2 regions of the Micromonospora sp. NPDC047620 genome follow, and region 1 is predicted to be linked to the other one. Evidence: predicted binding sites of a transcription regulator. Region 1 holds the regulator's gene; the other holds the start of a gene.

What was found. The regulator HspR, encoded in region 1, represses chaperone genes until heat shock. The targets are predictions, from matches to a motif close to TTGAGTNNNNNNNACTCAA.
Region 2: lon (endopeptidase La) is a predicted target of HspR. The motif match lies at 8,359-8,377, and genes of this name have one in related genera.

Annotation. Positions count from the first base shown of each region.
Region 1 is NZ_JBIDDG010000009.1:28,104-39,352, forward strand. It holds gene ACGF5C_RS12770 (hypothetical protein) at 1-316, opposite strand, end outside; gene clpB (ATP-dependent chaperone ClpB) at 429-3,020, opposite strand; gene ACGF5C_RS12780 (TrkA C-terminal domain-containing protein) at 3,254-3,754, shown strand; gene ACGF5C_RS12785 (cation:proton antiporter) at 3,762-4,967, shown strand; gene ACGF5C_RS12790 (hypothetical protein) at 5,146-5,577, shown strand; gene ACGF5C_RS12795 (hypothetical protein) at 5,916-6,125, opposite strand; gene ACGF5C_RS12800 (heat shock protein transcriptional repressor HspR) at 6,319-6,759, opposite strand; gene dnaJ (molecular chaperone DnaJ) at 6,806-7,999, opposite strand; gene grpE (nucleotide exchange factor GrpE) at 8,083-8,811, opposite strand; gene dnaK (molecular chaperone DnaK) at 8,859-10,721, opposite strand; gene ACGF5C_RS12820 (ABC transporter) at 10,943-11,249, shown strand, end outside.
Region 2 is NZ_JBIDDG010000006.1:268,076-279,324, forward strand. It holds gene ACGF5C_RS09830 (FKBP-type peptidyl-prolyl cis-trans isomerase) at 20-412, opposite strand; gene ACGF5C_RS09835 (hypothetical protein) at 652-1,224, opposite strand; gene ACGF5C_RS09840 (CBS domain-containing protein) at 1,439-2,137, shown strand; gene ACGF5C_RS09845 (TerC family protein) at 2,493-3,446, shown strand; gene ACGF5C_RS09850 (helical backbone metal receptor) at 3,489-4,217, opposite strand; gene ACGF5C_RS09855 (GNAT family N-acetyltransferase) at 4,343-4,963, opposite strand; gene ACGF5C_RS09860 (hypothetical protein) at 5,118-6,002, shown strand; gene ACGF5C_RS09865 (MFS transporter) at 6,077-7,333, opposite strand; gene ACGF5C_RS09870 (Lsr2 family protein) at 7,730-8,077, opposite strand; gene lon (endopeptidase La) at 8,401-10,737, shown strand; gene ACGF5C_RS09880 (SgcJ/EcaC family oxidoreductase) at 10,809-11,249, opposite strand, start outside.

The DNA of each region.
Region 1 (11,249 bases):
TGAACGTGCCGAACTCGGCCGGGTCGTCCCGCAGCGCCGTCCAGGCCGCCCGACCGGCCGCCGGGTCGAGCCGTTCCAGCAGGGTGGCGGCGTAGACACGGCCCGCCGGGGTGCCCTCGGCGAGCAGCCGGTCGAGTTGCCCGCGTACGCCCTCGGGGTCGTCGGCGAGCGCCGCCTCGACCCGCCGGTACGCCTCGGTCACGGGCAGCAGCGTGCCGGCGATCCCGACCCCGCCGAACGCCACCGTGTCGGCCTGCCGTAGCTCGTCGAGGGCCGCCTCGACCTCCCGGTCCCGCTTCTTCCCGATCCCGAACATGCCCATCTCCTTCCCCGCCGCGCCCCGCCCGACTCGTTGAATCATGAGGTTGGCGGCAGTTGCCGAGATCCAACTCGCCGCCAACCTCATGATCGGCGCGGCTCGGGCGGGGTCAGGCCGTCGAGACCGAGAGGGCGTCCTTCGTGTCCGACAGGTCGACGCGAACTGTGTCGCCGTCGCGGATCCGGCCGGCCAGGAGGGCCTTGGCGAGCTGGTCGCCGATTGCCGTCTGGACCAGGCGGCGCAGCGGCCGGGCCCCGTAGATCGGGTCGTAGCCGTGCTCGGCGAGCCACCCCCGGGCGGCGTCGGTGATGTCCAGGCCGAGACGGCGGTCCGCCAGCCGCCTGCGCATCCGGTCGAGCTGGATGTCCACGATGGCCCGCAGGTCGTCACCGTGCAGCGCGGCGAAGACCACGATGTCGTCCAGCCGGTTGAGGAACTCCGGCTTGAAGTGCGACCGGACCACCGCGAGGACGCCCTCCCGGCGCTGCTCCTCGGCCAGCGTCAGGTCGCCGATCACCGACGACCCGAGGTTGGAGGTGAGGATCAGGATCGCGTTGCGGAAGTCCACCGTGCGGCCCTGCCCGTCGGTGAGCCGGCCGTCGTCCAGCACCTGGAGCAGAACGTCGAAGACGTCCGGGTGGGCCTTCTCGACCTCGTCCAGCAGGATCACCGAGTACGGCCGGCGGCGCACCGCCTCGGTGAGCTGGCCGCCCTCCTCGTAGCCGACGTAGCCGGGCGGGGCGCCGACGAGGCGGGCGACGGAGTGCTTCTCGCCGTACTCGCTCATGTCGATGCGGACCATGGCCCGCTCGTCGTCGAAGAGGAACTCGGCGAGCGCCTTGGCCAGCTCGGTCTTGCCGACGCCGGTCGGGCCCAGGAAGAGGAAGCTGCCGGTCGGGCGGTCCGGGTCGGCGACCCCGGCCCGGGCACGGCGTACGGCGTCGGAGACCGAGCCCACGGCCTCAGCCTGGCCGACCACGCGGGCGCCCAGCGACTCCTCCATCCTCAGCAGCTTGGCGGTCTCGCCCTCCAGCAGCCGGCCGGCGGGGATGCCGGTCCAGGAGGCGACCACGGCGGCGATGTCGTCGGCGCCGACCTCCTCCTTGAGCATCGCGCCGTCGGCCTGGAGCCGGGCCAGCTCCTCCTCGGCCCGGGCCAGCTCGGCTTTGAGTGCGGGAATCCGGCCGTAGCGCAGCTCGGCGGCGCGCTCCAGCTCGCCGTCGCGCTCGGCCCGCTCGGCCTCGCCGCCGAGCCGCTCCAGCTCCTCCTTGGCGGTGGAGAGCTTGGTGATGTGGTCCTTCTCCAGCTTCCAGCGGTCGGCGAGGGCGGTGAGCTGCTCGCGCTTGTCGGCCAGCTCCTTGCGCAGCCGCTCCAGCCGCTCGGCGGAGGCGGCGTCGGGCTCCTTGGCCAGCGCCATCTCCTCGATCTCCAGCCGGCGCACCGCCCGCTCGATCTCGTCCACCTCCACGGGCCGGGAGTCGATCTCCATCCGGAGCCGGGAGGCGGACTCGTCGACCAGGTCGATCGCCTTGTCCGGCAGGAACCGGTCGGTGATGTAGCGGTCGGACAGGGCGGCGGCGGCGACCAGGGCGGCGTCGGTGATGCGTACGCCGTGGTGCACCTCGTAGCGCTCCTTGAGGCCGCGCAGGATGCCGATGGTGTCCTCGATGGTCGGCTCGCCGACCAGCACCGGCTGGAAGCGGCGCTCCAGGGCCGGGTCCTTCTCGATGTGCTCGCGGTACTCGTCGAGGGTGGTCGCGCCGACCATCCGCAGTTCGCCGCGGGCCAACATCGGCTTGAGCATGTTGCCGGCGTCCATCGAGCCCTCGCCCTTGCCGGCGCCGACGACGGTGTGCAGCTCGTCGAGGAAGGTGATGACCTGCCCGTTGGAGTTCTTGATCTCCTCCAGGACGGACTTCAGCCGCTCCTCGAACTGGCCCCGGTACTGCGCGCCGGCGACCATCGCGCCGAGGTCGAGCGAGACCAACTTCTTGTCGCGCAGCGACTCGGGCACGTCGCCGGCGACGATCCGCTGGGCCAGACCCTCGACGATCGCGGTCTTGCCGACGCCCGGCTCGCCGATCAGCACCGGGTTGTTCTTGGTACGCCGGGACAGCACCTGGATCACCCGGCGGATCTCCGAGTCCCGGCCGATGACCGGGTCGATCTTGCCGTCGCGGGCGCTGGCGGTCAGGTCCACGCCGTACTTGGCCAGGGCCTGGTAGGTCTGCTCGGGGTCGGCGGTGGTGACCCGCCGGTCCCCGCCGCGCACGGTCGGGAAGGCGGCGACGAGGTTCTCCTCGGTGGCGCTGGCCGACTTCAGCGCGCCCGACACCGCGCCACCCACCCGGGCCAGGCCGGCGAGCAGGTGCTCGGTGGAGGTGTACTCGTCGCCGAGCGGCCGGGCGATCTGCTCGGCGGCCCCGATGGCGTTGACGAACTCGCGGGCCAGGGTCGGCTCGGCGATGCTGGAGCCGCGCGCGGCGGGCAGGGCGTCGACCGAGCGCTGGGCGACCCGACGCAGCTCGGCGGGGTCGGCCCCGACGGCGCGCAGCAGGCCGGCGGCGGTCGAGCCCTCGGTGTCCAGCAGCGCCAGCAGCAGGTGCCAGGGCTCCACGGTGGCGTGACCGCGCTGGTTCGCCATCGCGACGGCACCGGTGATGGTCTCGCGGCTCTTGGTGGTGAGTCGTTCCGTGTTCATGGGCTCCCCCGGATCGGCGTGTCCACTGGGAAGGACACAACCAGAGTTGAGCCTATTCCGCTCAACCCTGATGGTGTGAGCTGGATCACTCTCGCCGTCCCGACGTGTCCAGAGGTGTCTGTGTGATCGATTGGACGGGCCGTTCTGGTGGAGGAGAAGCGCTGAGCGACCACACAGCGGAACGGCGCTCGCTGCCAAGATCTGCGCGGGCCGACCAGGGGTAGCCTGGCCATGTGCGCGTACGTGTTGAACAGACCGCCCTGCCGGGAATCGGGGTCCGTCACGATCTGTTGACGGAGTCCGGTCGCCGCCTCGGTGTGGTCTCCCACCGCAATGGCCGTCGTGACCTCGTCCTGTACGACCCGGACGATCCCGACTCATGTCAGCACGACATACCGCTGACGGACGACGAGGCGGAGGCGCTCGCCGACATCCTCGGCGCGTCGCTGATGCTCGGTCAGCTGTCCGGGCTGCGGGAGCAGGCCGCCGGCCTGCTCACCGAGCAGATCGCCATTCCGGCCGGCTCGAAGTACGTCAACCGGAAGCTCGGGGACACGCAGGCACGTTCCCGCACGGGCGCCTCGATCGTGGCCGTGCTGCGCCACGGCGAGGTGATCGTCTCGCCGGAGCCCTCCTTCCGCTTCGCCGCCGGTGACGTGGTGGTTGTGGTCGGGACCCGCCAGGGCCTCGACGGGGTGACAGCCATCCTTGCCGACAGCGACCCGGACGGCTGAGGCGCGGATGCACGAAACGACGACACTGCTCATCGAAGTCGGCGCACTGCTCTTCCTGCTCGGCCTCCTCGGCCGGCTGAGCCGCCGGACCGGCCTCTCGCCCATCCCCCTCTACCTGCTCGCCGGGCTCGCGTTCGGGCACGGCGGCCTGCTGCCCCTGGCCGCCAGCGAGGAGTTCTTCGCGGTCGGCGCCGAGATCGGCGTGATCCTGCTGCTGGTCATGCTGGGCCTGGAATACTCGGCCAACGAGTTGGTCGGCAACCTGCGCGCCGCGGCCCCGGCCGGCCTGATCGACGGGCTGCTGAACGCGCTGCCCGGGGCGGCGTTCGCGCTGCTGCTCGGCTGGGACTGGGTCGCCGCCCTGGTGCTCGCCGGCATCACCTGGGTCTCCTCCTCGGGGGTCATCGCCAAGGTCCTCGCCGACCTGGGCCGCCTCGGTAACCGGGAGACCCCGGTGATCCTCTCGGTCCTGGTGATCGAGGACCTGGCGATGGCGTTCTACCTGCCCCTGGCGACCGCGGTGCTCGCCGGCAGCGGCCTGCTGGGCGGCGGCATCGCGCTCGGTGTCGCGGTCGGCACCGTGCTGCTGGTGCTGGTGGTCGCGATCAAGTACGGCAACCTGATCTCCACGGCCATGTCGGCGAAGGACCCGGAGGCGCTGCTGCTCGGCGTACTCGGGATGACCCTGCTGGTGGCGGGCATCGCGGCGAAGCTCCAGGTGTCGGCGGCGGTCGGCGCGTTCCTGGTCGGCATCGCGCTGTCCGGGCCGGTGGCGCACCACGCGACCGAGCTGCTCACCCCGCTGCGGGACCTCTTCGCGGCGGTCTTCTTCGTCTTCTTCGGTCTGGTCACCGACCCGCGGGACATCCCGCCGGTGCTGCTGCCCGCGCTCGCGCTGGCCGTGATCACCATGGCGACGAAGACGCTCACCGGTTACCTGGCGGCTCGCCGGGTCGGCATCGCCGAACCCGGTCGCTGGCGGGCCGGCCTGGCCCTGGTGCCCCGGGGAGAGTTCTCCATCGTCATCGCGGGGCTCGCGGTGGCCGCCGGCAGCGTCGACCCGAAGCTGGCGGCGCTCGCCACGGCGTACGTGCTGATCACGGTCGTGACCGGGCCGATGCTGGCGCGGTTGCCCGACTTCGCGTGGTTCAAGCGCTGGCTGCGGAAGCGCGGCGCGGCCCAGCGGGCCCAACCGGTGCCGGCGCACGACTGACCGACGTCACCGTCCGGGCCGGGTCGACCGTACGGTCGGCCCGGCCCTCGTCCAACGGTTGTCGAATTGCCTCCGGCGGGGCCTACCGCCGGTCGACGCGCCGGGTTACCGTTTCGCCCCAGCAGCCAGAGCTCGCGGACGGCCTGAGCCCCCGCGGACGAGAGCGGAAGGTTGGCCGGTGAGCGTGCAGGAGTCGACGTTCCACGGCTTTGCCAACCCTGTCGATCCGACCCCCGCCGAGCTGCGCGCGTGGGCCTTCCAGCCCGACTCCGTGCCGCTGACCTCCATGCCGCCGGACTGGGACCTGCTGGTATCCGGTGACCGGCTGGTGGCGGTGCTCTTCGACCTGGCGATGGACCCGGCCTGCCCGGCCCGCCGCTTCGCCCTGCACTGCCTCTACATCTACGCCGCCGACGGCATCCGGACGAACTTCCGCGCCCACCCGAAGCGGCGCTTCCGGAAGCTGATCGAGCAGGCCGAGCGGAACGGCGACGACCTGATGCGCACCTGGGCGCACAACAGCCGGGCGCTGCTGGCCCAGCCGGAGCTCTTCGTCTACCGGGACTGGTGCGAGGGCGGCCTGGTCCGGGCGAACCGCCGCATCGCCTGAGCGCCCCACGCACCCGCGCCCGGCGGGACGGCCCGCACTCCACAACGGCGAACGGGCCGGGACCCCCGCTCTGGGACCTCCGGCGTCCCGGCCCCGCCCCGTGGACGACGTGCGGGCCGGGACCCCCGCTCTGGGACCTCCGGCGTCCCGGCCCCACCCTGTGGACGACGTGCGGGCCGGGACCCCCGCTCTGGGACCTCCGGCGTCCCGGCCCCACCCTGTGGACGACGTGCGGGCCGGGACCCCCGCTCTGGGACCTCCGGCGTCCCGGCCCCACCCTGTGGACGACGTGCGGGCCGGGACCCCCCGTGGGTCCCGGCCCGCACGTCGGCGGATCGTCAGTGTTCCGATCCGCCCTGCTTCCGGCGTCTCGCCTCGTCGCGTCCCTGGTCGACGCCGTGGTCAACCTGGTCGGCGAACCTGCCGTTCTTGATCTCGTCGGTGAAGCGGGTCTCGGTGAACCGGTCGAATCTCTCCCGGACGTTCTTCGCCACCTCGTCAAGCCGTTCCTCGGTCTGCTGGGCAACCTTCCTCGCCGCTTCCGTCATGGCTCCCCCTGCCATCGGAGTCCGGATTGAGATGGTTGGACCTGATTTTGAGGCTAGCGGATCCGGCGCCGTCCCCGCCGGCAAACCGGCAACCGTGGGCGCTTGCGGAGACGACGCACGTCCCGGGCGGGGCGGGGGCGGAAAGGCGACCGCGCCCGGCCGCGGGAGGGCGGCCGGGCGCGGTGAGGTGTCGTCAGCGGTCGGGGCCCCGCCGGGGACGCCAGACCACCAGCGCGGTGGAGGTGCGGTTGGTCGGGACGAGGTCGCTGCCCGGGAAGCGGGCCAAGGCCTCCAACTCGGCAATCCGGCGGTACGCGGCGTCCAGCTCCGCCTCCAGCCGGGCCACCCGCTGCTGGGCCTGCTCCAGCAGCCGCTCCAGCCCGATGATGCGCTTGACCCCCGCCAGGTTGATGCCGTCGTCCTGGCTGAGCCGCTGCACCTCGCGCAGCAGCACCACGTCCCGCACGCTGTAGCGGCGGCCACCGCCGGCCGCCCGACCCGGCTGGACCAGGCCCAGCCGGTCGTACTGGCGCAGGGTCTGCGGGTGCATCCCCGCCATCCGCGCCGCCACCGAGATCATCAGCACCTTGGCCTCGTAGGCAGGGTCACCCGAACCGACGAACTCGTCCGACATCCCGCTCACCTCCGCGTGCACTCCACCGAGCCGACTGAACACCGGGTCAACTGAATCGACGCACCCGCGCGTCGAGATGTTCCCGAGCGGCCGGCGGGGTCTGCGCGGCGAAGCTCTCCAACGCCGTACGCGCCTCGTCGGACACCCGCGCGGGCACCACCACGTCGAGGGTCACCAGCAGGTCACCCGCCTGCCCGTCACGGCGGACCACCCCCTTGCCGCGGGCCCGCAGGATCCGGCCGCTCGGCGTGCCCGGCGGCACCCGCAGGGTCACCGCGCCGTCGAGGGTGGGCACCCGCAGGTCCGTGCCGAGCACGGCCTCCGCGAACGTGATCGGCACGGTCAGCGTGAGGTCGTCGCCCGTACGCCCGAACAGCTCGTCCGGTCGCACCTTGACGTGTACGAAGAGGTCGCCGGCCGGGCCGCCCCGCGCGCCGGGCTCGCCCCGCCCCGCCAGCCGGATCTTCTGGCCGTCGGCCACCCCGGCCGGGAAGCGGACGTTCAGCGTGCGGGTCTTGGTGACCCCGCCGGTACCCTGGCACTCCGGGCACTTCTCCTCCACGATCGTGCCCACGCCCTGGCAGTTGCGGCACGGCTCGGAGAAGCTGAACGACCCCTGGTTGCGGGTGGTGACCCCGGCTCCGTGGCACACCGGGCAGGTGCGCGGCTGGGTGCCGGGCTTGGCCCCGTTGCCGTGGCAGGTGTCGCAGACCCCCGGCGCGCGCAGCGTCAACGGGACGGTCACCCCGCGTACGGCGTCGTCGAAGTCGAGGGCCACCTCGGCCTCGACGTCCCGGCCCCGCGCCGGGCCACGCGTCGCCGGCCCGCCGCCGGGACCAGCGGCGCCGCCGGAGAAGATCGAACTGAACAGGTCCTGGAAGCCGGCCCCGCCGAAGCGGCGGTCGCCACCCCCACCGGCCGCGCCCCCGAACAGGTCGGAGACGTCGAACGGCATGCCGCCGGGCTGGCCGGCGCCACGGGCGTTGCGCCGGAACGCGCCCGAGCCGAACAGCGAGCGCAGCTCGTCGTACTCGCGGCGCTTGGCGTCGTCGCCGAGCACCGCGTACGCCTCGGAGGCGGCCTTGAACCGCTCCTCGGCCTTCGGGTCACCGGGGTTGTGGTCCGGGTGCGAATCCCGCGCCAGCTTCCGGTACGCCTTCTTGATGTCGTCGCCGGAGGCGGCCTTGTCCACGCCCAGCACGGCGTAGAAGTCCTTCTCGATCCAGTCCTTGGAACTCACCGGTCCACCCCCTCCCTACCTGGGGACCGACCGTCCCGCCCACCCGTTCGGGGTGGGCGGGACGATCCGGTTGTCGTTGCGCACTACTCCGGGTCGGCGACCGCGACCATGGCGGGTCGCAGCAGCCGCTCCCCGACCTGGTAGCCCCGACGCATCACCTGCACGCAGGTCGGCTCGGTGACGTCGGCCGAGGTCTGGTGGGCCACCGCCTCGTGCCGGGTCGGGTCGAACGGGTCGCCCTGCTCGCCGAACGCCGTCAGCCCGAACTTGCCGAGCGCCGCCGTGAGCTGCTCGGCCATCGTGCCGAACGGCCCGACCAGGTCGCCGTGCTCGCGGGCCCGGTCCAGGTCGTCGAGGATCGGCAGCAGCGCGGCGAGCATCGCCCCGGTCGCCTGCTCGGTGACCAGGCCCTTGTCCCGGTCCACCCGCTTGCGGTAGTTGGCGTACTCCGCCGTCACCCGCTGCAGGTCCCGGGTCCGCTCGTCGAGGTCCTTGCGCAGCGCCTCCAGTTCGGCGCCGAGCGCGGTCCCGGCGCCGTCGGCCGGCTGTGCCGGGGCGTCCACCACCGGCGGGCCGGCCACCTCGGCCGCCTCGACCTCGATCTCGTCGACCACGACCTCGGCCTCCTCGACCAGCCCCTCGGCCGGGGCGTCCGACCCGGCGTCGGCGGCGGCCGGCTCGTTGGTCTCGCTGATCTTGCGGTTGTTGCGGATGACGACCCGCGGCCCGTCGCCGGCCTGCTCGGCGGGCGCGGAGCCACCCGGCGTCGACCCGGTCGCACCCGGGTCGGCGGCTCGTGGCTTCTCCGTCATGGGGTTACCTCATCCCTCTGCCGTGGTGCCGTGTCCGGGACGGGCCGTCACTTCTTGTCCTCGTCCACGATCTCCGCGTCGACCACGTCGTCCGCGCCACCGGCCTGCGCGCCACCGGTCGCCCCGGCGCCCGCCGCGCCCGCCGCACCTGGACCGGCCTCGCCCGGCTGCTCGCCCTGCTGGCTGTAGAGCAGCGAACCGGCCTGCTGGGAGACCTGCGCCAGCCGCTCGTGCGCCGACTTGATCTTTTCGATGTCCTGACCACCGAGGGCGCCGCGCAGCTCGCCGAGCGCCTCGTTGATCTGGTCACGGGACTCCGACGGCAGCTTGTCGCCGCTCTCGGCCAGGAACTTCTCGGTCTGCCACTGGAGCGCCTCGGCCAGGTTGCGGGTCTCGGCCTCGTCGCGGCGACGCTTGTCGTCCTCGGCGTGCTCCTCGGCGTCGCGGCGCATGCGCTCGATGTCGTCCTTCGGCAGCGAGGAGCCGCCGGTGATCGTCATCTTCTGCTCCTTGCCGGTGCCGAGGTCCTTGGCGTGGACGTTGACGATGCCGTTGGCGTCGATGTCGAAGGTGACCTCGATCTGCGGCACGCCGCGCGGCGCCGGCGGGAGGCCGGTCAGCTCGAAGGTGCCGAGCTTCTTGTTGTAGGCCGCGATCTCCCGCTCGCCCTGGAACACCTGGATCAGCACCGACGGCTGGTTGTCGTCCGCCGTGGTGAAGACCTCGGAGCGCTTGGTCGGGATGGTGGTGTTGCGCTCGATCAGCTTGGTGAAGATGCCGCCCTTGGTCTCGATGCCCAGGCTCAGCGGGGTCACGTCGAGCAGCAGGACGTCCTTGACCTCGCCCTTGAGCACACCGGCCTGCAGGGCGGCGCCGACGGCGACGACCTCGTCAGGGTTGACGCCCTTGTTGGGCTCCTTGCCGGTGAGCTGCTTGACCAGGTCGGTCACGGCCGGCATGCGGGTCGAGCCGCCGACCAGGATGACGTGCTCGACGTCGGAGACCTTGATGCCGGCGTCCTTCACGGCCTGCTCGAACGGGCCCTTGCAGCGGTCCAGCAGGTCCTGCGTCATCCGCTGGAACTCGGCCCGGCTGAGCGTCACGTCCAGGTGCAGCGGGCCCGCCGCGCCGGCCGTGATGTACGGCAGGTTGATGTTGGTGGTGGTGGCGGCGGACAGCTCGATCTTGGCCTTCTCGGCCGCCTCGCGGAGCCGCTGCAGGGCCATCTTGTCCTGGGCCAGGTCGATGCCGTGCTCGCCCCGGAAGGTCTTCACCAGGTGGTCGATGATGCGCTGGTCCCAGTCGTCACCACCGAGGTCGTTGTCACCGCTGGTCGACTTGACCTCGATGACGCCCTCGGCCAGCTCGAGCAGCGACACGTCGAAGGTGCCGCCGCCGAGGTCGAAGACCAGGACGGTCTGCTCCTTGGAGCCCTTGTCCAGCCCGTACGCCAGGGCCGCCGCGGTCGGCTCGTTCACGATCCGCAGCACGTTGAAGCCGGCGATCTCGCCGGCCTCCTTGGTGGCCTGGCGCTGGCTGTCGTTGAAGTAGGCCGGGACGGTGATCACCGCGTCGGTGATCTGCTCGCCCAGGTACGCCTCGGCGTCCCGCTTGAGCTTCATCAGCGTGCGGGCCGAGATCTCCTGCGGGGTGTACTTCTTGCCGTCGATGTCGACGGACCAGTTGGTGCCGACCTCCCGCTTGACCGAGCGGATCGTCCGGTCCGGGTTGGTCACCGCCTGGCGCTTGGCGACCTCACCGACGAGCACCTCGCCGTTGCGGGCGAACGCGACGATCGACGGGGTCGTCCGCGAGCCCTCAGCGTTGGCGATGACGGTGGGCTCACCGCCCTCCAGGACGCTGACGCAGGAGTTCGTCGTGCCGAGGTCGATACCGACCGCACGTGCCATCTTCGCTTCCTCGCTTCGTGACGTTGTGAGCCGCTCGTGGGCACCGCCCTGAGCTGCGTGGCGGGCGTCGCCCGCAGCGACCCCACCACAAGTTGAGTGAACTTGACTCAATAGTGCCACGCCCCCGGAAATCGTCAAGTCGAGGTTGAGCCGACCCGACGCAAGTCACGGATACTACCGGCCGGTTGTCTTCCCTTGCGTCGGTCGGGCACGCTTTAGCGGTGACGACGCACGGCGACTCCGCCACCCAGGCCGACGCGCCCACCGTCGCAGCCCGCACCGGCTCCACGGACGCCGGGGAGGACCGGCCCGCCACCACCGGGGACGACAGCCTGCCCGCCGCGCTGGCCGGCCTGCGCGCCGCGATCGGGGCGGCCCGGTTCCCGCTGGCGCTGCCCTCCGCCGAGCCCGCCCGACGGGCCGCCGGGAGCCTCACCGACCAGCTCGACGACTACCTGCTGCCCCGGCTGCGCCGGCTCGACGCGCCGCTGCTCGTGGTGGTCGGCGGGTCCACCGGCGCGGGCAAGT
Region 2 (11,249 bases), on a different contig from region 1:
CGGGCCCGTGCTCAACGGCTCAGCGCACGCCGACCAGGTCGACGACGAAGACCAGGGTCTCGCCCGGCTTGATGACGCCACCCGCGCCCCGGTTGCCGTAGCCCAGGTGCGGCGGGATGGTCAGCCGGCGCCGGCCGCCGACCCGCATGCCCACCACGCCCCGGTCCCAGCCGGCGATGACCTGCCCGGCACCGAGCCCGAACTCGAACGTCTCGCCCCGGTTCCAGGAGGAGTCGAACTCGCGGCCGGTGGAGTGCGCGACCCCCACGTAGTGGACGTCGGCCAGCTGCCCCGGCTGGGCCTCCGGTCCCTCGCCGACGGTGATGTCCTCGATGACGAGATCGGCGGGCGGCGCGCCCTCGATCGGGCCCACCTCGGGCTTGCCGGAGCGGGCGCCTGCTGCCTGGTTCATACGGGAGTCTCCTGCCGTTTCGGTCCTGATGTCCCGGTCACCATCCTGCCGGATGGCGACCGGCCGGCGCGCGGCGGTCCCGGGAGCGGCCCGCGTTCGTCGACGTGTCGGCGATGCGCGAGCCCTCGGCGCCGCCGGGCGGGAAAGCCGGGTCCGGCCAGGCGCGACGGCTTGGGCGTACGCACGGACCAGCGGGCGTCACCGGTGGTGACGCCCGCTGGGTGAGGTGCCGGACCAGGTCAGCGGAGCCAGGGGAGCCGCCGGACGAGGGGGAGCTTCGCCCAGGCCGCGCCCAGGCCCAGGGTGGCACCGGCGTTGACCAGCGCGAGACCGACCAGCAGGGCCGCGTTGAGCAGGTGGTCGTCGATGAAGGGGTTGTTCTCGGGGGGCAGGACGACCGTCCACATCATCACGTAGAGCACTACGCCGGCGACGGCGGCGACGCGCATCCCGATGCCGAGCAGCAGCGCCACGCCGATCGCGGCCAGGCCGGTCATGAAGAGCACGTCCGCCCAGGCGGCCCCGGCGATGCCGTTGTAGATGCCCTTGAAGGGGCCGGCCGCGCCGAAGGTCAGGAAGCCCTTGGTGGGGCTGCCGCCGTTGAGCCAGGCGTTCTTCGCCTCGGTGGCGTGCCCCAGGCCGAAGACCTTGTCCAGGAACGCCCAGAGGAAGGTCCAGCCGAGGGCGATCCGGATGCCGGCGAAGACGTACCGGGTGGCACGCTCCCGGGTGGTCTCGGCGGGGTGCCGGGTCTGTGTCGCAGGGGCGATGGTCCCGGTGGTGATCCGTGCGGTCGTGGTCATTGTCTCCACGTCCCTTCGTGTGCCTCCCACCGCGCTTCCCGGTGGCATCTTCATTGGACACCCGCCGATGCCCGCCGGGCAGGGCCGACCGGGCCCCGTCGGACCGGGACCTTGGGCCCCTTCCACACCGGTCCACCCGGCCGTGCCGACCCGGTCTCGCGACCCTGCCCCGGCGGGCGGTCGCGGCCATACCGTCGCAGGTGCCAACGGCAGGGAGGTCGTGATGAGGACGTGGCAGGTGGGCGACGTGATGACGCGGGACGTCGCGACGGTGGGGGAGGAGACCCCCTACCGCGAGATCGTCGACGCGCTGGTCCGGCGGGGCATCAGCGGCGTGCCCGTGGTGGACGGGTTCCGCCGGGTGCTCGGCGTGGTGTCCGAGTCGGATCTGCTGCACAAGGTGGAGCGGGCCGGGCACCCGGACGAGCGGCGGATCTTCGAGGGGCGGCGGCGCCGCAGCGCCCGGGAGAAGGCCGACGCACTGCTGGCCCGCGAACTGATGACCGCGCCGCCGGTGACCACCTGGCCGGAGGCGACCATCTCCGCCGCCGCGCGGCAAATGGACCGGGAGTCGGTGAAGCGGCTGCCGGTGCTCGACGATCTGGGCCGGCTCGTCGGCATCGTCACCCGGGGCGACCTGCTGCGGGTGCACCTGCGTAAGGACGCGGAGATCCGCGAGGACGTGGTGCAGGAGGTGCTGCGCCGGGTGCTCGCGGTGCGGGACGGCCTGGTCACCGTCCAGGTGCGCGACGGTGAGGTGACGCTCGACGGCCGGCTGGACCGGCGCAGCGCGGCCGAGCTGGCGGGGCGGCTGGCCGGGCAGGTCAGCGGCGTGGTCCGGGTGACCAGCACCATCGCGTACGACGTCGACGACCGCACGCTCGTCGAGCGGGACGCGGGCCGGGCCACCCCGGTGGCCTGACCGGCGACGCCCGGGCCCCGCCGTCCGGGCGGGGCCCGTCGGCGTGCCGCCCGCCCGGCCCGCGCACCCCTCCGGCCGACGGCAGCCGGCACCTGAGGCCCGGGAGCGGCGGGCAGCGGCGACCGGGCCTGGCCGGCGTCCGCCGACTTGCTCGGACGGCCGTCGGCCGGTGGGCGGCTAGCCTAGGCTCGGGGGCGGGCGCGGTGTGGCTCCGCCGCCGAGCCCCGCGCCGTGGGGACCGCGCCCGCGCCGGAGCCGCCGAGTATGCGGCGCGTGCCGGGAGCGGAGCCGCCGGGCATGCGGCGCGTGCCGAAAGCGGAGCCGCCTGTCCCGTCGTGGATGCGGAGGGCGCCGGGTGGACGAGGCGACGTTCGCGGCGCCGCTGTGGGCCTGGGCGGCGGTGGGGGCGGTCATCGCCGCCATGCTGGCCGTGGACATGCTCTCCCACCGCGACAACCACGTGATCGAGCTGCGCGAGGCGCTGGCGTGGAGCGGCGTCTGGATCACCGCCGGGCTCGCCTTCGGCCTGGTGGTCTGGCTCTGGCGGGGCGGCGAGCCGGCAGTGGCGTACTACTCCGGCTACCTGCTGGAGAAGGCGCTCTCGGTCGACAACGTCTTCGTCTTCGCGCTGCTGTTCGGCTACTTCCGGGTGCCCGCCGGTTACCAGCACAAGGTGCTCTTCTGGGGAGTCGTCGGGGCGCTCGCGTTCCGGCTGGCCTTCATCTTCGCCGGTGCCGCGCTGCTGGAGCGGCTGACCTGGGCCGGGGTCGCGCTCGGTGTCTTCCTGGTCTGGACCGGGTGGCGGCTGGCGGTGCGCGGCGAGCCGGACGTCGAGCCGGACCGCAACGTCGCGGTCCGGTTGTTCCGGCGGCTGGTCCCCACCGAGCCGCGCTACCACGGCGGCCGGTTCACCGTCCGGGTCGACGGCCGGCGCCGGGCCACCCTGCTGCTGGTCGCGCTGATCGCGATCGAGGCCACCGACGTGGTCTTCGCGATCGACTCGGTGGCGGCGATCCTGGCCATCACCACCGACACGTTCCTGGTCTGGACGGCGACGGCGTTCGCCGTGCTCGGGCTGCGCAGCCTCTACTTCTGCCTGGCCGGGCTGCTGCGGCACTTCGGCTACCTGCGGTACGGGCTGGCCGTGCTGCTGGCCTTCGCCGGGGCGAAGCTGATCCTGGCCGAGACGCCGGTGGGAAAGCTGCCGGTCTGGCTCACCCTCGCGGTGGTGGTGCTGACCCTGTCGGTCGCGATCGGCTGGAGCGTGCTCGCTGCTCGTCGGGAGCGACGCCGGCACGCGGGCGCCTGACCCGACCAGCGCGTCGACCGCCGGGCGGCGGGGCCACGGTGGTCAGCCCGGCCGGACGACCGGGTCGGCGAGCTGGGCGGACAGCAGGGCGGGCGCCTCGGCCAGCGACGGGCCGTACCAGGTCAGGTGCCGTCCGGAGAGCAGCGCGCACGGGACGCCCGGAAACGCCTCCGGCCCGTCGTCGGCGGTGAACCGGTACGGCTCGTCCGGCAGCACCACCAGCTCCGGCTCCCGGGCGCGCAGCTCGTCGAGGCTCGGTCGCGGATAACGTTCGGCGTCGTCGGCGTACAGGTTGGTGACGCCGAGTCGGCGCAGCACGTCCCCGGCGAACGTGTCGGCGCCCAGCACCACCCACGGGCGACGCCAGACCGGCACCACCGACCGGCGGGGCGGCCCGACCGCCGGCGGGGCGGCCCACGCCCGGCGCGCCGCCACCAGCCACTCCGGCTCCGCCGGCGCGCCCAGCTCGCGGAGCAGGTCGCCCAGCTCGGTCAGCGCCTCGTCGACGGTCCGCGGGTAGGTGACCCGCACCGGCACGCCGGCCGCGGCCAGGGCTTCGGCGTCGACGCGGCGGTTCTCCTCGACGTTGAGCAGCACGACGTCCGGTCGTAGCGCGAGCACCCGGTCCAGGTCGGGGTACTTGCTGCCGCCAACCCGCGCCACGTCCAGCCCCGCCGGGTGGGCGCACCAGTCGGTGGCCCCGACCAGCAGGTGGGGCAGGGTCAGCGCCACCGCCTCGGTCAGCGACGGCACCAGCGACACGACCCGCACCGCGCACCCCCGTTCCGTCTGGCACAACCGGCCACGTTCGATCATGCCCTGGCGCGGGGTCCGCTTCGCCGCCCGGTCACCCTCGCGGTGCTCCTACCACGCGGAGAAGCGCTCGCCTCGTCCCCTCAGGCCTGGTGACGGGCGCGGAGTGGGCCGGGCGAGCCGAGGCTCGCGGCGGGCTGGTCCGGGCCGGGCGCCAGCCACTCCTGCCGGGTCAGCGCGTACTCGACCTCGCCGTGCTCCGCCCCGTCGATCATCTCCGGCCAGTTCCCGACGTACGTGCGCACGAAGCGCAGCCCGGACTTCTCCATCACCCGGCGGGAGGCCGCGTTGACGGTCATCGTGTTCGCGGTGACCCGTTCCACGCCCAGCTCGGTGAAGCCCTTGTCGACCAGCGCCCGGCAGCCCTCGGTGGCGAGGCCGCCGCCCCAGGCCGCCCGGCGCAGGCGGTAGCCCAGCTCCACCTCGCGGGCGTCGCCGTCGCGCGTCGGGCGGAACTCGAACCAGCCCAGGAACTCGCCCGACCCCCGGCCAAGGGCCGCCCACCAGCCCAGCCCCGGCGGCCGCCGGTAGTGGGCGAGGATCCGGGGCAGGGTGCGCTCCCGGACCACCTCCGGCGGGGTGGGGCGCCCGCCGGTGAGGTATCGCATCACCGCGGGGTCGCCGTCCAGCTCGACGATGAGTTCCGCGTCGTCGGGGGTGAACTCGCGCAGCACCAGCCGGTCGGTGCTCAGGAAGAGCGTCACCGGCCCATCCCACCGGGCGGTCTCGGCCGGCTCAACCGAATTCCCCGCCCGCGCCGCCTCCGCCGCACCACCCCGGCTCCGGCCATGATCGACGGCCTAGACTCGGCGCGGGCCGACGAGTCGGCCCGGGGCGACGGCAGGACGGATCACACGGATGACGAGCACCGGTGGCGGGGACGGTTCCTGGCTGCGCGCGGTGACCGGGGACGGCGGTCGCGGCCCGCTGCTCACCCGGGCCGGCCAACTCGTGTACGGCGCCCGCCGCCTCGGCGAACTCGCACACCGGCGTCCGACCGGCATCACCGGCCACCAGTGGAGCACGGCCACCCGGGAGGGCTACGACTTCGTCGTCTGCGCCGCCGACACGGCCCGGCCGGTCTTCGCCGTCGAGGTCGGCCCGGTCGCGCCCGCCGGCTCCGCCGGGCAGCGCGCCGAGCGGATGAAGAACGTGGTCGCCGAGGCGGTCGGCCTGGCGGTGCTGCGGATCGGGTCGCCCACCCTGCGCGCCGACGAGCACGGGCGGCGGATCGTGGCGTACGTGATCGACGCCCGCGCCTACGCGGCGCTCGGTGCGGGGGAGCCGGAGGCGGGGGAGGTGCCCCCGCTCGGGTTCCGCGACATCTTCGGCCGGCTGCCCGACGGGCGGACGGGCCACGTCAACGACCTCGGGGCGCTGGCCCGGGCCGCGGCGGTCGACGCGTACGTGTCGCGGGGGCTGGTGGACCCGATCGTCCGGGGGCTGCACCTGAGCTGGCGGGATGGGCCGGCCGAGGGGTGGAGCTGGGTCGAGGTGCGTCCCGGCGCCTGCCTCGTGGAGCGGGTGACGGTGCACGAGCAGCGGGTCTCCGCCGGCGTGGACCCGGCCCGCCTGGCCGAGGATCTGGCGGCGATGGCCGTCGGCCAGCGGCTGCGCGAGCTGGAGACGGCCGAGCCGGTCCTGATGCCCCGCGAGGAACTGCTCGCCGACATCCGGCTGCTCGAATCGCGGCGCGACGAGATGGCGCACGGGTTCGCCTTCGCGCACCTCTGCGCGGACTGACCCGCCCCGGCCGCCACCAGCCGCTGCCGGTCCGGGGCCGCCCGGGGCGTGTCCCCGGCGGTCCCCGGCCGCCGTCAGGCCAGCGCTGCCGCCGTCCGGCCGGGTGCGGCGGCCGAGGTGGCCCCGGCCCGCAGGGCCTCGATCCGCCTGGCCCGGGGGCGGACCGCGAGGAGGTTGCCGGCGGCCACCAGCAGGGCCAGACCGAACAGGCCCAACCAGAGGGCGTCGGTGGAGAACCGGGCGGCGACCAGCCCGCCGAGGGTCGGCCCGGCGAAGCTGGCGAAGGCGTAGCCGAGCGAGTAGACCCCCTGGTAGCGGCCGCGCTGCGCCGCCGGCGAGAGGTCCGCCGTCAGCGCCGAGTTCGCCGGGGTCATCAGCATCTCGCCGAGCGTCCAGACGGCGACCGTGAACGCGTAGAACCACACCGCGTCGGCCAGCGCGGTCAGCGCGAAGCCGGCGCCGACCACCACGACGGCGGCGGCGATGGTGCGGGACCGGTCGAAGCGGCCGACCAGCCGGGGCACGAAGAGTTGCCCCAGCACGATCATCAGCCCGTTGACCGCGATGACCGGCCCGTACGCCGACGCCGGCAGGCCGTCGGCCTGCAACGCGACGGGGAGCATCACGCTGCCCTGGATGCAGAGCCAGGCCAACCCGGTGAGGGCGGTGAAGGTCAGGAAGACCCGGTCGCGCAGCACGGTGCCGAGCCCGCCGGAGTCGGCGCGGGTGAACTGCCCGACGGTGACCGGGGCGGGGCGCGACTCGGGCACCTTCAACCCGATCAGCGCGGCGGTGCCGAGCAGCACCGCCGCGTTGACCACGAACAGCAGCAGCGGATCGGCGCGGACCAGCAGGCCGGCGACGGTCGCGGCGACGGCGAACCCGATGTTGATCGCCCAGTAGTTGAGCGTCAGGGCGCGCAGCCGGTCCCGTTCGCCCACCACGTCGATGATGGTGGCGGTGAAGGCCGGTCGGGCGACGCCGAGGAAGAGCCCGAGCAGGAGGGTGAGCGCCGCGACCGCCGTGGGGTGGTTGCTCAGGCCCAGCGACACCGCCGCGGCGGCGGCGGCCACGTTGCCGACCAGCATCGCCGGCCGCCGCCCCCACCGGTCCGCGACGACCCCGCCGAGCACGCTCCCCGCCGCGCTGCCGGCCCCGTGCAACCCGATCACCACTCCGGCGTACGCGGGGCTGAAGCCCCGCACCGAGACCAGGTAGACGCCGAGGTAGATGGCGACGAAGCTACCCAGCCGGTTGATCAGCGTGGCCGTCCAGAGGTACCAGAACGTGCGGGGCAGCCCGCCGGCCGTCTGGCTCCACCAGCGCGTCATCCGCCACCCCCGAGATGCGTATGCGTAATGCCCGACAAAGCTGTCGCTCATTACACTCCGGGGGTGCGACGGTCCCGGGTCGCACGGGCACGAATCGTGGCGGTGATCACGCGCGGCCGGAGCCGCCCGGGCCGCCACCGGCCGCTTCGCCGCCCCGGGTGGGCCGCCGATCCTCGGCCGGATACCGTTTCCGTCCAGTCGCGGGAATCCGCCCGGCGCGGCCACTCGGCGTCGCCCGCCGGTCGTCGGGGGCCGCTCGCCGAATGCGCCGCCCGCGAATGCGTCCGCCGCCGGACGCGGGCCGTGCGAATGGACGGCCGTGGGAAAAGACCGGCGGGGCCCCGCTGATTCCGCAGCGTGACCCCGCGTGGACGCGAGCGTGAACCCGGCGCCAGGTCAGCGGTTCTTGTACGCCTCGGCGACCTCGACCGGGATGCGGCCGCGCTCGGAAATCTTGTAGCCGTTCTTGGCGGCCCATTCCCGGATGGCCCGGTTCTGCTCCCGGTCGATTCCCGCGCCGCCCGGGGCGCCCGCCCTGCGGGGCGCCCGCCCGACGTCGACGGTGCCGCGCCCGATCCGCCGGCCAGCGCTGATGTACGGGTCGAGAGCCTTGCGCAGCACGCCCGCGTTCTCGTCGGAGACGTCGATGGTGTATGCCACGCCGTCCAGACTGAACTCGACGGTCCGGTCGGCCTTTCCGCCGTCGAGGTCGTCGGTCAGAACAGTGATTACTTTTCTCGCCATCGCCAATTACTCCCTGTGTGGGGCGGGGTGTGGTCAAAGTTTGACCTATCGCACGGCAATTGCGCAACAATACGCGCCGTTTTCATTTCGGCGGGTCGCGTTATCGCGGGAAATCGGCGTGGCCGGTGCAAAGGCGGGGGAGTTCGGTCGCCCAGCATGCCGGCGTGGCCGGCGAGCGCCGCAGCGGCGGCCTGGTGCGTGGGCTGCTGCCGCCGGCGCGGCCGATGGCATGGGGAAGTGGTCTGAGTCACAGTGCGGAACAAGGGGGAACGCTTTGTTACTTGAGTTGGACACGCTCAACTCAACGCGATAGCAGGTGTTCGATGGCAACTCTTCCGGTACTGCCCCTGACCGACGCCGTGCTGCTGCCCGGCATGGTCATCCCGGTGACCCTCGACCCCACCACCCAGGCCGCTGTCGACGCGGCCCGCGCCACCGGCGAGGGCACCCTCCTCGCCGTGCCCCGCCTCGACGGCGAGTACGGCCCCGTCGGCGCGGTCGCCACCATCGAGAAGGTCGGCCGGCTGCCCAGCGGCGAACCGGCCGCCGTCGTCCGCGGCCTCTCCCGCGCCCGGATCGGCTCCGGCGTTCCCGGACCCGGCGCCGCCCTCTGGGTCGAGGCCACCGAACTCGACGAACCGGCCCCCGCCGGCCGGGCCCGCGAACTCGCCCGCGAGTACCGCGCCCTCATGACGTCGGTGCTTCAGCAGCGCGGCGCCTGGCAGGTCATCGACGCGATCGAGCGGATGACCGACCTCTCCGAGCTGGCCGACTCGGCCGGCTACGTCTCCTGGCTCAGCCTCGCCCAGAAGACCGAGCTGCTCGCCGCGCCGGACGTCACCGCCCGGCTGGAACTGCTCGTCGGCTGGGTGAAGGACCACCTGGCCGAGCAGGAGATCGCCGAGCAGATCAACACCGACGTCCGCGAGGGGCTGGAGAAGTCCCAGCGGGAGTTCCTGCTGCGCCAGCAGCTCGCCGCCATCCGCAAGGAGCTCGGCGAGGACGAGCCGGACGGCTCCGCCGACTACCGGGCCCGCGTCGAGGCCGCCGACCTGCCCGAGAAGGTCCGCGAGGCGGCGCTGCGCGAGGTCGGCAAGCTGGAGCGGGCCAGCGACGCCTCCCCGGAGGCGGGCTGGATCCGCACCTGGCTCGACACGGTGCTGGAGATGCCGTGGAGCATCCGTACCGAGGACAACACCGACCTGGCCGCGGCCCGCGCGGTGCTCGACGCCGACCACGCCGGCCTGGCCGACGTGAAGGACCGCATCCTGGAGTACCTCGCGGTGCGTAACCGGCGCGCCGAGCGCAACCTCGGCGTCGTCGGCGGCCGCGGCTCCGGCGCGGTGCTCGCCCTCGCCGGCCCGCCCGGAGTCGGCAAGACCAGCCTCGGCGAGTCGGTCGCCCGCGCGCTCGGCCGCAACTTCGTCCGGGTCTCCCTCGGCGGCGTCCGCGACGAGGCCGAGATCCGGGGCCACCGCCGCACGTACGTCGGCGCGCTGCCCGGCCGGATCGTGCGCGCCCTGCGCGAGGCCGGCTCGATGAACCCGGTCGTGCTCCTCGACGAGGTCGACAAGCTGGCCGTCGGCTACTCCGGCGACCCGGCCGCCGCCCTGCTGGAGGTGCTCGACCCGGCGCAGAACCACACCTTCCGCGACCACTACCTGGAGGTCGACCTCGACCTGTCCGACGTGCTCTTCCTGGCCACCGCCAACGTGGTGGAGGCGATCCCCGGCCCGCTGCTGGACCGGATGGAGCTGGTCACCCTCGACGGGTACACCGAGGAGGAGAAGGTCGCCATCGCCCGGGACCACCTGCTGCCCCGGCAGCGGGAGCGGGCCGGCCTGACCGTCGAGGAGGTCGGCGTCGGCGACGACGCCCTCGCCCGGATCGCCGGCGAGTACACCCGGGAGGCCGGCGTGCGCCAGCTCGAACGGTCGCTGGCGAAGATCCTCCGCAAGGTCGCGGTGGCCCTGGCCACCGACCCGGCGCCGGTCCGCGTCGACGCCGACAACCTGGCCACCTACCTCGGGCGGCCGAAGTTCACCCCGGAGTCGGCGGAACGGACGGCGGTGCCCGGCGTGGCGACCGGCCTGGCGGTCACCGGCGCTGGCGGCGACGTGCTCTTCATCGAGGCCACCAGCATGGAGGGCGAGCCGGGGCTGACCCTGACCGGCCAGCTCGGCGACGTGATGAAGGAGTCCGCGCACATCGCGCTGTCGTACCTGCGCTCCAACGGGCGCCGGCTCGGGCTGGACCCGAACGCCCTCGCCGGGCGGCGGATCCACCTGCACGTGCCGGCGGGCGCGGTGCCCAAGGACGGCCCCAGCGCCGGCATCACCATGGTCACCGCGCTGGCGTCGCTGGCCAGCGGCCGGCCGGTGCGGCCCGAGTTCGGGATGACCGGCGAGGTGACCCTCTCCGGCCGGGTGCTGCCCATCGGCGGGGTGAAGCAGAAGCTGCTCGCCGCCCACCGGGCCGGCCTGACCGAGGTGATCATCCCGGCGCGCAACGAGCCGGACCTGGACGACCTGCCGGCCGAGGTCCGTGAGGCGCTGACGGTCCACACCCTCGTCGACGTCGCCGACGTGCTCGCCCTGGCGCTGCGCCCCGCCGACGTCGACGCGGACGCCCTGGGCGGCCAGGCGTTGACCGCGGCCTGACCGGCCCGTCGCCCGGCGGCCCCCGACGCCCCGCAGGCGTCGGGGGCCGCCGCGTGTGCGGGTCCCGCCGGTCAGGCGTGGCCCAGCCCGAGCCGTCGGGCGTACCGCCCCATCGTGCGGGACAGCCGGGCCGGTGCGGAGTCGGGCGCGGGGATCCCTATCGGGCGGACCCGACCGTTGTGCAGCGCGGTGAACCGCCACCCGGCCGGCGTCCGCACGGCGACCAGGGTCTGGCGGGACAGCCGGCGCCGGGGCAGCCGGGTGCGCCAGGGCATCAGCACCGAGCCGGTGCCGTGCACGACGGCCACGTCGGCGGTCACCGCGCGGATCGACTCCACCTCGCCGACCAGCGCCGATCCGGCGAGTACGCCCCGGAAGAGCCGGTCGTGCGCGTCCTGCATCGGTGCCCGCCCGGCCGCCCGGGTGCCGTCGTACGACACGTAGTCGGAGTCCTCGGTGAAGCAGGCGCCGTACGCGACCGCGTCGTTGTCGGTCCACGCCCGCAGCAGCCG